2 regions of the Micromonospora sp. NPDC049089 genome follow, and region 1 is predicted to be linked to the other one. Evidence: riboswitches for the same ligand, from Rfam matches in the RefSeq annotation. Region 1 holds a riboswitch; the other holds the start of a gene.
The links. A riboswitch is a leader RNA that binds a small molecule or an ion and turns the genes downstream of it on or off. The one in region 1 is predicted to bind cobalamin.

Region 1 (7,109 bases):
GGTGTCGAGATCGATCAGACCAACCGCGTCGTTGACCCGCTCGTAGGAGACCGCACACACGTCGCACAGATCCTGCGTCAGGATCAGATCCGGCTTCAACCCCTCCAGCATGGCGACGTCGAGCTGGTACAACGACGAGCCTCGGTGCGCGTCACCGGCGATCGCCGCCGAGATCTCCCGGCTCGTCAAGGTCTCCGGCAGGGACGTCGCGGTCACCGCCGGGACGTCGGCCAAGGCCCCCGGCGGCCAGTCACACTCGTGGGTACGGCCGACCAGGTGCCCGGTCAGGCCGAGCATGGCCACGATGTCCGTGGCCGCCGGCAGCAGGGAAACGATGCGCACAACCGCCTGCCTACCAGGCGCGACCGCGCCACGTCCACTTGTGCGAGCAAACGTATCGACGGCCAGTGGAAGGACCTTGGTCAGCCCTTGACGGAGGGCCGAGGCGCTAACGGATGGTGAAGGTCAGCGGGTTCGAGATGCCGATGCCGCCGTGGGAATCATGGACCCGCACGGTGAAGGTGGACGACGTGCCGGCCGACAGGGCCGTCTGGAACTGGTAGCGCTGTCCGCTGTTGGTCGGCATCACGGCCAGCCGGGTCGCGCCGAGGTACAACTCCACCCGGCTGACGAGGTCCTCGGGATCGGTGTCGGCGATGTCGGCGACCAGCGTGACGGTCGTCGGCTCGAGGAAGTAGGTCTGCCCGCCGGGGGTGCTCAACGCCACCGCCGGCGGGTGGTTGGTGCCGGTGGACGCCGGCGTCACCACCGTGACCAGCAACGGCGGCGCAGCGCCAGACAGCGACTGGTCGGTGCCGGCCGAGACGTACAGCACGAAGGTGGTGCTGGTGCCGGGCTCCCCGATCGGTGGGGTCCACAGCGCCTCGTACCGGTCACCGGTCGTCCTCACCCCCCGGGCCGCCGTGACGCCGTCCACCCGGAACGACACCGACGTGATGCTGTGTCCGCCTCCCACGGTCGCGGTCGCCGCCAGCGGGACGGTTCCCGGCGTGGTGTACACCGCGCCGGCGGTCGGGCTGAGCCAGGTGACGATCGCCGGCCAGTCAGCGACCGGCGGTGTGGTCGTCCGGGTCGGCGTCACGCTGGGCAGGACGCCGCCGGTGCACGTGACGCCGTTGAGCGTGAACGACGCCGGTATGGGGTTGCTGCCCGACCAGGCGCCAACGAAACCGATGTTCGCGGAGCCATTGGTGCCCAGGGTCGCGTTCCAGCCCAGATTGGTCGCGCTGACCTGCTGGCCCGCCTGGGCCCAGGTGGCGCTCCAGGTTTGCGTGAGCCGCTGGTCGACTGCAGGGAACGCGAACCGCAGCGTCCACCCGTTGACCAGGTCACCCAAGTTGGTGACCGCGATGTCGGCGTGGAAGCCACCGGTCCACTGGCTGGTGACGACGTAGTGCACCCGACACCCGGCCGCCGCGTTCGCCGCACTGGCGTGTGAGATCGCGGTCATCATCGCGACCATGGCAACAGCGATGGCGGCCACAGCAGTCAGCGACTTCCGCATGGCACACCTCGCCGTAAATAGTTGAACGTCTATGAATATGTCGACTGTCCTGCTGCTCCGCCTTCCTGTCAAGGCACGCACGGCAGTCCTGCCGCCGGCAGGACAACGGACAGCCCGCCCATGGCTGATCGGTAGCGGCCACAGCGCCGAGCAGGCAGAAGAGTGGATAGCGCAGCTTCCCGCCTGGACCGCGACTGACCGCCAGGTCCTGGACGACTTCGCGTCAAATAACGCAACGAAGTGGGCGGCCACGTCCCGGCAGAAAACCGAGCGCCGGGTACGCGACCTCGCAATGTGGACCGGCGAGTGGGCAGATCACCAGACCGACGGCCATCAGTCAGCGTACGAGTCACAGAGCCCAGTGGTTCCGATGGCCACGGTGGCTCGGGCGGGGCCCTGTCCCCGCTGCGTCCGGCCGCTTCGTTGTGTTTTTCACCGTGGTTTCTGGCGGCGGTCATTGCAAATTCATGCTGTTTCTGCGCTCCGCTCAGTTGCTGCAGCTCTCGGAACACCCCTCCCAGCTCGTTGAACGAGAAGACTGTCCCGAATCTCATGCCCAGCTGGCCCACGAGTCCCAGTGAAACTCTCAGGTAGCGCGCCGCGATGCCGTGTTGGCCGAGGCGCGATCTGACAGCACCGATGTTGCTGAGGGCGAGCGCGATGTTGAATCAGCCCTATTCATCGTGACGGGGCTGGTCACGGCGGTGGGGTGGGGGCAGGGATCGACGTAGGGCGAGGCTCCCGGCAAGACAGCAGTCGACCCAAGATCCGATGCTCCAACCGGAAGCCTCGCTGTTGTCCTACCCTGCCGCGATTCCCCTGTCCGACCGCACCCTCATGTGCCTCGCTGACCTGATCCGCAACCACCGAACGCAGGTGGAGAATCGCGCAGCGCTTGGCTGGCGGTTCAACAAGTCTGACCCGAGTACCAGGCGTTGGATACGGCGTTGGCGCCGCCGATGTCCCACGTTCCCGGGCCGATGCACCAGCTCCAGTCGTTGCGGGGCCACGTCGCGTCGACGTAGATGATCACATGGGTGTTCCCGCAGTGGTTGTACCAGGCCGTCACCGCGTCTTCGTAGTAGCCGCAAACCTGCGCGGCGAAGTCCTCGCTGCCGGGCTTGGCCTGCTCCGAAACCGCGGTGGTTTCGGGTTGGGACAGGCGGGAGCCGGCGCCCGGACTTGCCTGTGCCACGGTCCCGGACAGGGTGAGTGCGCCGAGGATCGCGGTCACTGCCGAGATCCGAAACGCCGTTCTGTACCACATCTTCACAATGGTCTCCTGTCAGCCGCCGCTGCGGCTTAGATGATGCTGCTGGCTGCATGAAGTGATCGACGTACTTCCTCGCGCTCCTTCCATCGCGAAAACACGCATCGATGTAACACGCTCAGGTGAACCTTCTTCCGTAAGCCGGAATCAGATCAACCCTGACTGAGCGACTTCCTGAGCTAAGAGTGCAGTCCACAGCCGGTTCTGTCGTTACTGGTAAGCGCACAAGTCTTTAGTCTGCGCGTACTCTTGCGCACTGCTCGCGGAACTGGCGTGGCGAAAGACCGTAGGCGCTGCGGAACGCCTGGCTGAAGTGCGCCGGGCTGGTGAACCCCCACTGGGCGGCGATCGCGTGGATCGGGCGCGCGCCTAGTTGGGGGTTGGCGAGGTCGCGTCGGCACTGCTCCAGGCGACGCTCGCGGACCCAGCCGGCGACCGTGTGCCCTTCCTCGTGGAACAGCTTGTGCAGGTATCGCAACGAGATGTGATGCGCTGCGGCAATCGCGTCCGGCGTCAGGCGTGGATCGCCCAGATTCGCTCGGACGAAGGCGTGGATCTGAGCCATCAACGCTCGCCGTCGGGTGTGGGAGGGCACCGCGCTTTGGACGTCCAGCGCGTTGGCCAGTGCCGCTGTCAACACGTCAATGGTGAGGGTGGACAGCCGGGCGGCGTCCAACGGACTGAGTTCGTCCATGTGCCGGGCAAGGTGCAGCAGGAATTGTGAAGATAACGCGCCGACGCCTTGGGCGCCAGGGATGCGAACTGCGCTCAGGCGCCGCAACTCCCAAGGGGGCAACGGCAGCAACAAGCGCGGGAAGCGCAGGAGCAGCAGCTGACTAACTGGCACATCCGGGGTGAATTCGGCCAGGTAGGGCCGGGAAGTGTCATACAGTATCAGGTCCCCCACGCCGAAATCTGTGCGCTGGCCGTCTTGCGTGATCATGCCGCCACCGCGCACAAGGCAACCCAGCTTGAACACCTCGGGATCGGCCTGCCGAATGAGCTTGGGAGTGCGGTGGACCGAGTGCGGCATCGTGGTCATTAATGTCGCCTGCACGGGACCGAACTCGCTGATTCCGACCTGAGCCCGAAATCCGGGCTCCCACTGCGAATCACAGCGTAAATCGTAGGGCACCCAGAGCTTCGAGTTTACCTCGCGCCAGAAGGCGAACCCGTCTTCAACCGGGACCTCGGTGGTGCTGACTACGTCCATGACTCACCTTCGCGCTGTCGCTGCCGGGGTCAGATCACGATAGCTTGGCGTCGATATAACGGCGTTGCGAGGTTATGGTGCCGGTCAGGCATTGAGGGCTTTTCATCGTGATGGGCCTGGTCGCGATGGGTGGCAGGCAGCGTGTGTCGACATAGGACGTGGCTCCCGGCAAGACAGCAGTCGACCAAGATCCGATGCCCCAACCGGGAGCCTCGCTGTGCTGTCTTACCCGGCGCCCAGGCTCTCGATCACCCGCATGCTCGTCGGCCCGCCCGTGGCGTATGCCTCGGCGCCGCGCGCCTGGGCAAGCTGCACGCCCACGTATCCCACAGCGCCGGCACCGCCGTGCACCAGGACCTTCTGCCCGGCGCGGAGTCCGGCCCGGTCGACCAGCCCCTCCCAAGAGGTGACCGCCGCCAAGGGCAACACGGCGGCCTCCCGCATCGAGAGTGCGTTCGGCTTGCGGGCCAGCAGTCGGGCGTCCACGGCGGCGTACTCGGCCAGCGAGCCCTGCAGGTTGCCGACGCCCCCGCACAGCCCGTACACCTCGTCCCCCGGCTCGAAGTCGGTCACCTCCGCGCCGACAGCCGCCACGACGCCGGCAAGGTCCAGGCTAAGCATTCCCACTCTCCGTGATCGAGACTTCACGTGGACGCTATCCGAGCAGATCGACGGCGGGGCGGGTTCCTCGGACCGCGCCGGCGCCGCGACGGGCGCACCGCGCACGGGTCAGTCGTCTTCGGCACCGTCGAGCAGCGCGCGCCGCAGCGCCAGCCGGTGCTTCCGGCGGATCTCCGCCTCCCGGTACCGCCGCCGGTCACCGTCGGTCTCCGGTAGCAGCGGCGGCACCGTTCGAGGCTGGCCGTCGTCGTCGATCGCGACCATGACCAGGTGAGCGGTGGCCACGTCGGTGGGCGGCACCGCCCGGTCCCACCGGTCGGCGGTCACCTTGACCGCCACCTCCATCGAGCTGCGACCGGCCCAGGTGATCCGGGCGTCGACGTGCACGACGTCGCCGACCCGCACCGCGCGCAGGAATGCGGTCTCGTCGATCGCGGCGGTCACCGCCGGCCCGTCGGAGTGGCGGGCGGCGACCACCCCGGCCACCGAGTCGATGAGGTTGAGGATCCGGCCGCCGTGGACCGTACCCATCAGGTTGGTGTGGTGCTGGTCCATGATCTGCGACAGGGTCAGGTGCGACGCCGACGGCGCTCGGCCGGCGATCGTGGTGGTGTCGTGCACAGCGGTAGTCCGTCCCTCGGGAAACCACACCGCCGGAACACGGGCACACGCTGACGAGGACACACCGGCGCACACCGCCCCGGCACGTCACCCGCTCAGCCCACCCGCGAGGCCGACGGCAGCGCACACGGTCGTGTACGCGGCGCGGGCAGGTCTTCGGACTCGCGGGCCCGACCGGCTCCACGCCGGTCCCCTACTGGCCGTCGCTTCCCAGGCCACTGGCCCAGTGCTGATGACGGCGGTCGTTCCCACTCACCGCTGCGGGGCAGCCCCGGATTCCCACCGGGTTCCCTCTTACGACGCCCGGCCAGCTCACGACCGGGCGAACCAGCGCCACCGGGAGCATAGCTGGCCAGGAGCGACGGCCCCTCAGCCCGGCCGACCACCCGGGAGGTGTTCGGCTTTAGCCATGTGAGGAAAAAGTTCGTCACCTCTTGTAAAAAGTCTCCGCCCAGTGAGGATATTCAGATGCGTCGTCACCCTCAGATTCCTGGGCGGGTGGTCTCGGGCCTCCTCGCGCTCCTCCTCGCCTCGGCGGTCGCTCTCCTCGCGTCCGCCCAGCCCGCCGCAGCTCACGGGACCCTCGCGATGTCCACACCGGCGAGCGGCGCAACCGTGCGCGAGCCGTTGACGTCGGTGCAGCTGTTCTTCACCGAGAAGGCCGCTGCCAACGCGTTCTTCACTATCACCGCGCCGGGTGGCATCCGGGTCGACAATGGCTGGTCGTACGGGGAGCCCAAGCCCTTGGACAAGCCGGTGCGCGAGTACTTCCTGGTCAACGGCCAGTTCGAGCCACGCGAGTACACGACCGGGTTCCCCGCGACGGTGGCGGTCGCGCACCTGCCGGCCAAGGGCCAGTACTCGGTGAGCTACCTGTCGGTCGCCTCGGACGGCGACCCCGTACGCGGCACCTTGACCTTCCGCTACGACGGGCCGGTGACGGCGGCGCCCAAGGGGTGGAGCCCGCCGTCGACCCAGCCGGATCCGGCGCTGTTGGCCACCGCCGAGCAACACGGGTCGTCCGGGCAGGCGTCGGCGGTGCCGACAGTCGCTGCCGAGACGGCGGTTCCACCGTCCGCGGCAGCGGCTGCGCCGACCGGATCGACTGACGAGAGCGGCCCCGGAGCGGTCACGTGGGTCGGCCTGGCGGTGGTCGCCGCGGCGGCCGCGGCGGCCGGATTCGTCGTCTGGCGTCGGAGGACGACCCCCACCGGCAGGCCCGCCGGCCGGGGCCGTACCGCGTCGGCGACATCCGCTCGACGCGGCGCCGGCACCCGTCCCGCGACCAGGACCGCCGGCACCAGGATCGCCAACGCCAAGGCCACCGGCGCCAAGGGCGCTGGTAGCAAGCCCGCCGTTGCCAGGACCGGCGGCGGCAGAGAGGTCGGTGGCAGGACCGTCGCAGACAGGAGCCTCGCGGCGACCGGCAGCGGTACGCAGACCTCGGACGGTAAGCGGCGACCCAGCACCGTGCCGGCCGCGCGTAAGGACACCGCCGTCGTCGTGGCCCGGACCGGCGTCGCTGTCGATCCACCTCCGACCGGTGAGGACGCGAAAGCCCTCGCCACGACGGACAGTCGACCGCCCGTCGACTCCGGGGCATCGCCCGACCCGGATCTCGCCACGGCGACGCCCGGGTCCCGGCTGAGCAACACCAGCCTGGCACTGTTCGTCGGTACCCTGGTGCTGGCCCTGCTCGGCGGGTTCGGGTTGGCGCGCGTCAGCGGCAACGAGGGCCCGGCCGCCAACACCGCCCGGCAACCGGCGGGCGGTCCGCCCGCCTCCGGCCCGGCAGGGTCCGCGGCCGACGGACACCAACACCCGGCGGGCACCGGACCGCACACGCACCGGGGCGACGG
Region 2 (7,109 bases), on a different contig from region 1:
CGTGCTGGAGGTACTCCCGCATGTCGGCCAATGTCAGACCGGGCACGCCGTGGCCCACCAGGTCCTCGGCGAACTGCACCTCACACTCGACCGCCTCGGTGAGCATCCGGCGAACCTGGTCGGCGAGGTCGTCGTCGAACAGGTCCGGCTCCTCGGCGCGCACGGTGTCGACGACGTCGAACGCGAACGCCATGTGCATGGACTCGTCGCGGAACACCCAGTTGGTGCCCGAGGCGAGACCGTGCAGCAAACCACGGGAACGTAGGAAGTAGACGTAGGCGAACGCGCCGTAGAAGAACAACCCCTCGATGCAGGCGGCGAAGCAGATGAGGTTGAGCAGGAACGTGCGCCGGTCCTCGCGGGACCGCAGCTCCCGCAGGTCGCTGAGAGAGTCGATCCACCGGAAGCAGAACTCGGCCTTACGACGGATCGAGGGGATGTTCTCGATGGCCGCGAAGGCCTCGAAGCGCTCCGTCTCGTCGGGCACGTACGTGTCGAGCAGGTTGAGATAGAACTGGACGTGCACGGCCTCCTCGAACAGTTGGCGGGACAGGTAGAGGCGACCCTCCGGGCTGTTGACGTGCTGGTAGAGGTTGAGCACCAGGTTGTTGGCGACGATTGTGTCACCGGTGGCGAAGAACGCCACCAGGCGGCTGACCAGGTGCCGTTCGGCCGGCGACAACCTGTCCAGGTCGGCGAGGTCGGCGTGCAGGTCGACCTCCTCGACGGTCCAGGTGTTGCGGATCGCGTCGCGGAACCGGTCGAAGAAGTGCGGGTAACGCATCGGGCGGAGAGTGAGGTCCATCCCGGGGTCGAGCAGCATGTGCGTGGTCCTCGTGTCGGTGGTGCTGGCGTCGGTCGTGGCGGCGTCGGCGAGGGTCACTGGCAGGCCTCGCACGACTCGGGGTTCTCCAGCGAGCAGGCCAGCGCGTCGGCGTCGAGGGCCACGGACGCGAGAGCGACTGGCGCGACGGGTGCGACGGCGCTGACGGTGGCCTGCTGGATCCGCGTCGCGGGCCGCGAGCGCAGGTAGTAGGTGGTCTTCAGCCCGGCCTTCCAGGCGTAGAGGTACATCGAGGAGAGCTTGCCGATGGTCGGCGCGGCCAGGAACAGGTTCAGCGACTGGGACTGGTCGATGAACGGGGCGCGGGCTGCGGCCAGGTCGATCAGCGCCCGCTGCGGCAGCTCCCACGCGGTGCGGAACAGTTCCCGTACGCCGACCGGCAACTCGGCGATGTCCTGCACCGACCCCTCCGCCCGCTTGATCGCCGAACGGATCCGCTCGGTCCACAGACCGCGGGCCTTCAGCTCGCGTACCAGAGCGGTGTTGACCTGGAGGAACTCCCCCGACAGGGTCTCGCGCTTGAACAGGTTGGACACCTGCGGCTCGATGCACTCGTAGCACCCGGCGACCGAGGCGATGGTGGCGGTCGGCGCGACCGCCACCAGCAGCGAGTTGCGCAGCCCGTACGCCTCGACCCGCTCGCGCAGCGCGTCCCACCGCGCGGTCTGCGTACCCTCGACACCCCACAGGTCGGGCTGGAGCTGGCCTCGCGCGGCCCGGGTCTGCGGGTACGCCGGATGGGCGCCGAAGTCGCGCGCCAGGTCGGCGGAGGTCTCCAGCGCGGTCAGGTACAGCTCCTCGCTGATCCGGGTGGACAGCTCGCGGGCGGCCGGCGAGTCGAACGGCAGCCGCAGCGCGAAGAAGGCGTCCTGAAGGCCCATCAGCCCGAGCCCGACGGGCCGCCAGCGGGGGTTGCTCGCCGCCGCCTGCGCGGTCGGGTAGTAGTTGATGTCGATGACCCGGTCGAGGAAGGTCACAGCGGTCCGCACCGTGGCGCGCAGCCGCTCCCAGTCGATGCCGTCGGCGGTGAGGTGGGCGGCGAGGTTCACCGAGCCGAGGTTGCACACGGCCGTCTCGGCGTCACTGGACACCTCGACGATCTCGGTGCAGAGGTTGGACAGGTGCACCACGTTGCCCGGCTCGGCGGTCTGGTTGCAGAGCCGGTTCGACGCGTCCTTGAAGGTCATCCAGCCGTTGCCGGTCTGGGCGAGGGTCCGCATCATCTTCCCGTACAGCTCCCGGGCCGGGACCTGCCGCACGTAGCGGCCCTGCGCCTCGGCCTGCCGGTACGCGGCGTCGAACCGCTCCCCCCACAGGTCGGGCAGCTCGGGCACCTCCTGCGGGTCGAACAGCGACCACAGCTCGTCGGCCTCGACCCGGCGCATGAACTCGTCCGGCACCCAGTTGGCCAGGTTCAGGTTGTGGGTGCGGCGGGCGTCCTCGCCGGTGTTGTCCCGCAGTTGCAGGAACTCCTCGATGTCCGGGTGCCACGGCTCCAGGTAGACGCAGGCAGCGCCCTTGCGTCGGCCACCCTGGTTGACCGCGGCGACGCTCGCGTCCAGCGTGCGCAGCCACGGCACGATCCCGTTGGACTGCCCGTTCGTGCCCCGGATCAGCGCGCCCCGGGAGCGGACCCGGGAGTACGCGATGCCGATGCCCCCGGCGAACTTGGACAGGTTGGCGACCTGGGCGTACCGGGCGTAGATCGAGTCCAGCTCGTCGAGCGGAGAGTCGACCAGGTAGCAGGAGGACATCTGGGTGTGCCGGGTGCCGGAGTTGAACAAGGTCGGTGAGCTGGGCAGGTAGGCCAGGCTGGACATCAGCCGGTAGAAGTCCACCGCCTCGTCCGCCGTCCGGGACAGGCCGCAGGCCACCCGCAGCAGCCAGTACTGCGGGGTCTCCAGCACCAGTCGGCTGGTGGGGTGGCGCAACAGGTAGCGGTCGCACACAGTGCGCAGGCCGAAATACTCGAACCGGCGGTCGCCGTCCGGGTCGATGGCGTGGTCGAGCGTCGCGGCGTGTGTGGCGACGAACGCGGCGGTGTCGTCACCGATGAGGCCCTCGGCGTGGCCGACCCGGATCGCCGCGCTGAACGAGGTGATGCCCTGTCGCCGCACCTCCTTGTCGACGTAGCCGGCCAGCAGCCGCGCGGCCAGACGCGAGTACTGCGGCTCCTCACCGATCATCTCGGCGGCGGTCTGGATGGACAGCCGGTCGAGTTCGGCAGTGGTCGCGCCGTCGTAGAGGCCGCTGATGGTGCGGGTGGCCACCCGCAACGGGTCGACGTCGGTCAGGTCGTCGGCCCACCGCTCGACCGCCCGGACGATCTTGTTCACGTCCACGGGTTCGGTGCCGCCGTCACGCTTGCGGACCTGCATCGGCGTCCGCCGCACTGTCGCGTCGCCGCTGGCCGGGACTACCTCGGTGACTGTCACCACTCGCTCCTCGGAGTTCGAGACCTGGTGGCCCGGACGCGAGGAGACAGACACCGACGGACGCCACGCCGGCCCCGGCGTGGGTCAGGTGGCGTCAGCCGTCCCACGCGGCCTCGGACCGCCGCCCACCCGGGTGCGGGTACGCGGCGCGCTGGCAGGTCTTCGGACTCGCGGGCACGACCGGGCTCGCCGGTCTCCTACTGGCCGTCGCTTCCCAGGCCGATGGTGGCCCAGTGCTGATGACGGCTGTCGTTCCCACTCACCGCTGCGGGACAGTCCCGGATTTCCACCGGGTTCCCTGTTGCCTCGAACCGCACCGGATGAGCGGCCGAACCAGCTGCGTTCGACACCATATATAGGGACGCAGCCGTTGTCACACCCCACATGTCGGTCTCGGGCGTGTCGACGGCGATGCGGTGACCATCGTCACCAACCCCCGGGAGCACACTGCGGCCGACCGATGCCGGGCACCGGAGACGAGGCTCTGCGCACGGGTGTCGACATTCGACAAAGATTTGACGTATCGAGGCCACAGCACTGGAGACCAGGCCCATACGTCGTCGTCGATACCTCGCGACGGGCCGGAACATCCAATCTCCAGGGTCCGCCGCGCGCGTCACCTTCGCCCGCCAACCGGCATGATCGGAGTCAAGGCGGCGCGACCCGAGAGGGCAAACATCATATGTCTGCACGCCCGAGGTGATCGACAACGTTGACGTGCCGGAGCGGCCCTCCGTATACTCCCAGTGATCATCTGATCTTTAGCCTAGCCGGGCGAGGAGCGCATGCCGCAGATCACTGCCGTCACCGTCGAAGACGTCCGCTTCCCCACCTCCCTGACCGCTGACGGGTCAGACGCCATGAACAAGGACGGCGACTACTCGGCGGCCTACGTCGTCCTGCACACCGACGGCGTCGACGGCGTGGGCGCGCCACTCGCGGGGCACGGCCTGACCTTCACCATCGGCCGAGGCAACGACATCGTCGCGGCGGCGGCAGTCCACCAGGCACAGCTCCTCGTGGGCCAGGACGTGGCAACGATGGCAGCGGACATGGGCGCGGTCTACCGCCTGCTCACCTCCGACTCGCAACTGCGGTGGCTCGGCCCCGAGAAGGGCGTCGTCCACCTGTCCCTCGCCGCCGTGTTGAACGCGTCGTGGGACCTGGTCGCCCGGGTCGCCGACAAACCGCTGTGGCGGCTGCTCGTCGACATGACCCCCGAGCAACTCGTCGACATCGCGGACCTGCGCTACCTGTCCGACGCGCTGACCCGCGACGAGGCACTGGCCATCCTGCGGGCCAAGGAGAGCACGAAGGCCGCCCGCCTCGCCGAACTCGACCGGACCGGCTACCCCGCCTACACCACATCGGCGGGCTGGCTCGGCTACGGCGACGACAAGCTGCGCCGACTGTGCCAGGAGGCGGTCGACACCGGCTACGGCTACGTCAAGCTCAAGGTGGGCGCCAACCTCGACGACGACATCCGCCGATGCGCCATCGCACGGGAGATCCTCGGCCCGGATCGCAACCTGATGATCGACGCCAACCAGGTGTGGGACGTCGGTCAGGCCATCGAGTGGGTCACCGCCCTCGCCCGCTTCACGCCACTGTGGATCGAGGAGCCGACCAGCCCTGACGACATCCTGGGCCACGCGGCCGTCCGCCGCGCCGTCGCTCCGATCGGCGTCGCCACCGGCGAACACTGCCACAACCGGGTGATGTTCAAGCAGCTCTTCCAGGCCGAGGCCATCGACTTCTGCCAGCTCGACACCGGCAGGTTGGCCAGCATCAACGAGATCGTCGCCGTGCTGCTGCTCGCCGCGAAGTTCAACGTCCCGGTGTGCCCGCACGCGGGCGGTGTCGGGCTGTGCGAGATGGTCCAACACGTGTCGGTGCTCGACTACGTCGCGATCTCGGGGGACCTCACCAACCGGGTCACCGAGTTCGTCGACCACCTGCACGAGCACTTCACCGATCCCTGCATCATCCGCGACACCGGTTCCGGCAGCGGATACGTCCTGCCCAGCCAGCCCGGCTACTCCACCCGGATGCGTCAGGAGTCGGTGGCGCTCTACCGTTTCCCCGACGGCCACTACTGGGCGGCGACAGACCCGACTACCGTGTCATCTCCGGAGGCGGCGTACGTGATCGCGGGTGGGAAGGCCACCCCCGCCGGCCGCTAGGGGGATCATGTCTCGCACCGACGAAGTGGTCAACGGCATCAAACGGATGATCCTCGAAGGGCAGTTCCGGCCCGGGGACCGGTTGCCCATCGAGAAGGACCTCGCCGAGCAGCTCGGCGTCTCGCGAGGTTCCCTGCGCGAGGGGATGTCGGCCCTGTCGATCCTGGGGATCGTCAACATCCGTCAGGGCGACGGCACCTACGTCACCAACCTCGACGCGCCACAGCTGCTGGCCCCGATGAATTTCGTGGTCGACTTCCAGGGCCAGGGCGACCCCCGGCACATCCACACCGTCCGCCGGCTGCTGGAGTGCGAGGCCGCCTGCCTGGCGGCGACCAGGATCACCGACGAGGCCCTGGCCCAGGCGGGTGACCTGCTCGACGAGGCGGCCCGGCTGGTCGGCCAGTCACCGCCGGACCACGAGCGGATCATGGAAATCGACATCGCCTTTCACCGGATCATCGCGGTGCACGCCGAGAATCCGGTGCTTGTCGGTCTGATCGAAGCCTTCGCCGGGCGCACCATCCGTGGCCGGCTCTGGCGGAGTCTGCACGAGGAGGGCGCGGACCTGCGCACCCATGACGAGCACGTGGCGATCCTGAAGGCCCTCGTGGCACGCGACCCGGAACGGGCGCGCACCCGGATGGCCAACCACCTGATCGGTGTGGAGGAGTCGTTGCAGGGGTTACCCGACGACGCTGACGCCAGCATCGAGACGGCCCGGTCGTGACCGACCCTCACGGTTGTACGTCGAGCAGCCCCACGTCGTACAACGCCGTCCAGAGCTGCTCCGGGACGTCGACACCGGATCGTTGGAGGGTCTCGGTCACCTGGACGTCGTCGCGCATGCCGACAACGGTCGAGACCACTGCCGGGTGACGACGGACGAACGCCAACGCCGCCTGGGGCAGCGTGACGCCGTACGTCTGACAGACCCGCGCTATCCGGCGGGCATGGTCGATCACCTCCGCCTGCGCCTGCTGGTAGTCGTAGACGGCGTCGGTCGGCGGCATGTCCCGGGCCAGCAGCCCGGAGTTGTAGACACCGGCGACCACCACACCGACGTGGCGGGCCTGCGCGGCGGGCAGCAGGTCGGTCAGCGCGCCCTGTTCCAACAGGGTGTACCGGCCGGCGCACATCACCACGTCCACGTCGGTCTCCGCCACGAAGCGGGCCAGCATCGCCGACTGGTTCATTCCCGCCCCGACGGCGCCGATCACGCCCTGCTCCCGCAACTCCACCAGGGCCGGGATCGCCTCGTTGGCGGCCTGCTGCCAGTGCTCGTCGGGGTCATGCAGATACACCACGTCGATCCGGTCCAGGCCGGTGCGCCGAAGGCTCGCCTCCAGCGAACGGCGGACGCCGTCGCGGCTGAAGTCCCAGACCCGGCGGTGATCGGCGGGAACGTCGAACCCCTCCGGATCCCGCTGGTGCGCCGTCTCCGGTGACGGCACGAGCAGCCGGCCGACCTTCGTCGACACCACGTACTCGGCGCGGGGGCGGGAGCGCAGGGCCGCGCCCAGGCGTCGTTCGGACAGGCCCAGCCCGTAGTGCGGTGCGGTGTCGAAGTATCGGATGCCGCCTGCCCACGCGGTGTCCACGGCGGCGGCGAACTGCTCGTCGGACGTCGCCCGGTAGAGATTGCCG

Region 2: it holds a riboswitch for cobalamin, as region 1 does, so the genes downstream of both, AB0B48_RS15620 (ribonucleoside-diphosphate reductase subunit alpha) here and AB0B48_RS19690 (acyl-CoA thioesterase) in region 1, are expected to answer to the same signal.

Annotation. Positions count from the first base shown of each region.
Region 1 is NZ_JBEZEH010000112.1:1,435-8,543, reverse strand. It holds gene AB0B48_RS19720 (ABC transporter substrate-binding protein) at 1-342, opposite strand, end outside; gene AB0B48_RS19715 (cellulose binding domain-containing protein) at 449-1,525, opposite strand; partial or broken gene AB0B48_RS19710 (IS5/IS1182 family transposase) at 2,318-2,401, shown strand; gene AB0B48_RS19705 (DUF6355 family natural product biosynthesis protein) at 2,433-2,759, opposite strand; gene AB0B48_RS19700 (helix-turn-helix domain-containing protein) at 3,028-4,008, opposite strand; gene AB0B48_RS19695 (hypothetical protein) at 4,234-4,629, opposite strand; gene AB0B48_RS19690 (acyl-CoA thioesterase) at 4,738-5,250, opposite strand; cobalamin riboswitch at 5,380-5,597, opposite strand; gene AB0B48_RS19685 (copper resistance protein CopC) at 5,719-7,109, shown strand, end outside.
Region 2 is NZ_JBEZEH010000077.1:21,326-28,434, forward strand. It holds gene AB0B48_RS15615 (ribonucleotide-diphosphate reductase subunit beta) at 1-823, opposite strand, end outside; gene AB0B48_RS15620 (ribonucleoside-diphosphate reductase subunit alpha) at 880-3,222, opposite strand; cobalamin riboswitch at 3,415-3,632, opposite strand; gene AB0B48_RS15625 (enolase C-terminal domain-like protein) at 4,065-5,462, shown strand; gene AB0B48_RS15630 (FadR/GntR family transcriptional regulator) at 5,470-6,192, shown strand; gene AB0B48_RS15635 (aldo/keto reductase) at 6,200-7,109, opposite strand, start outside.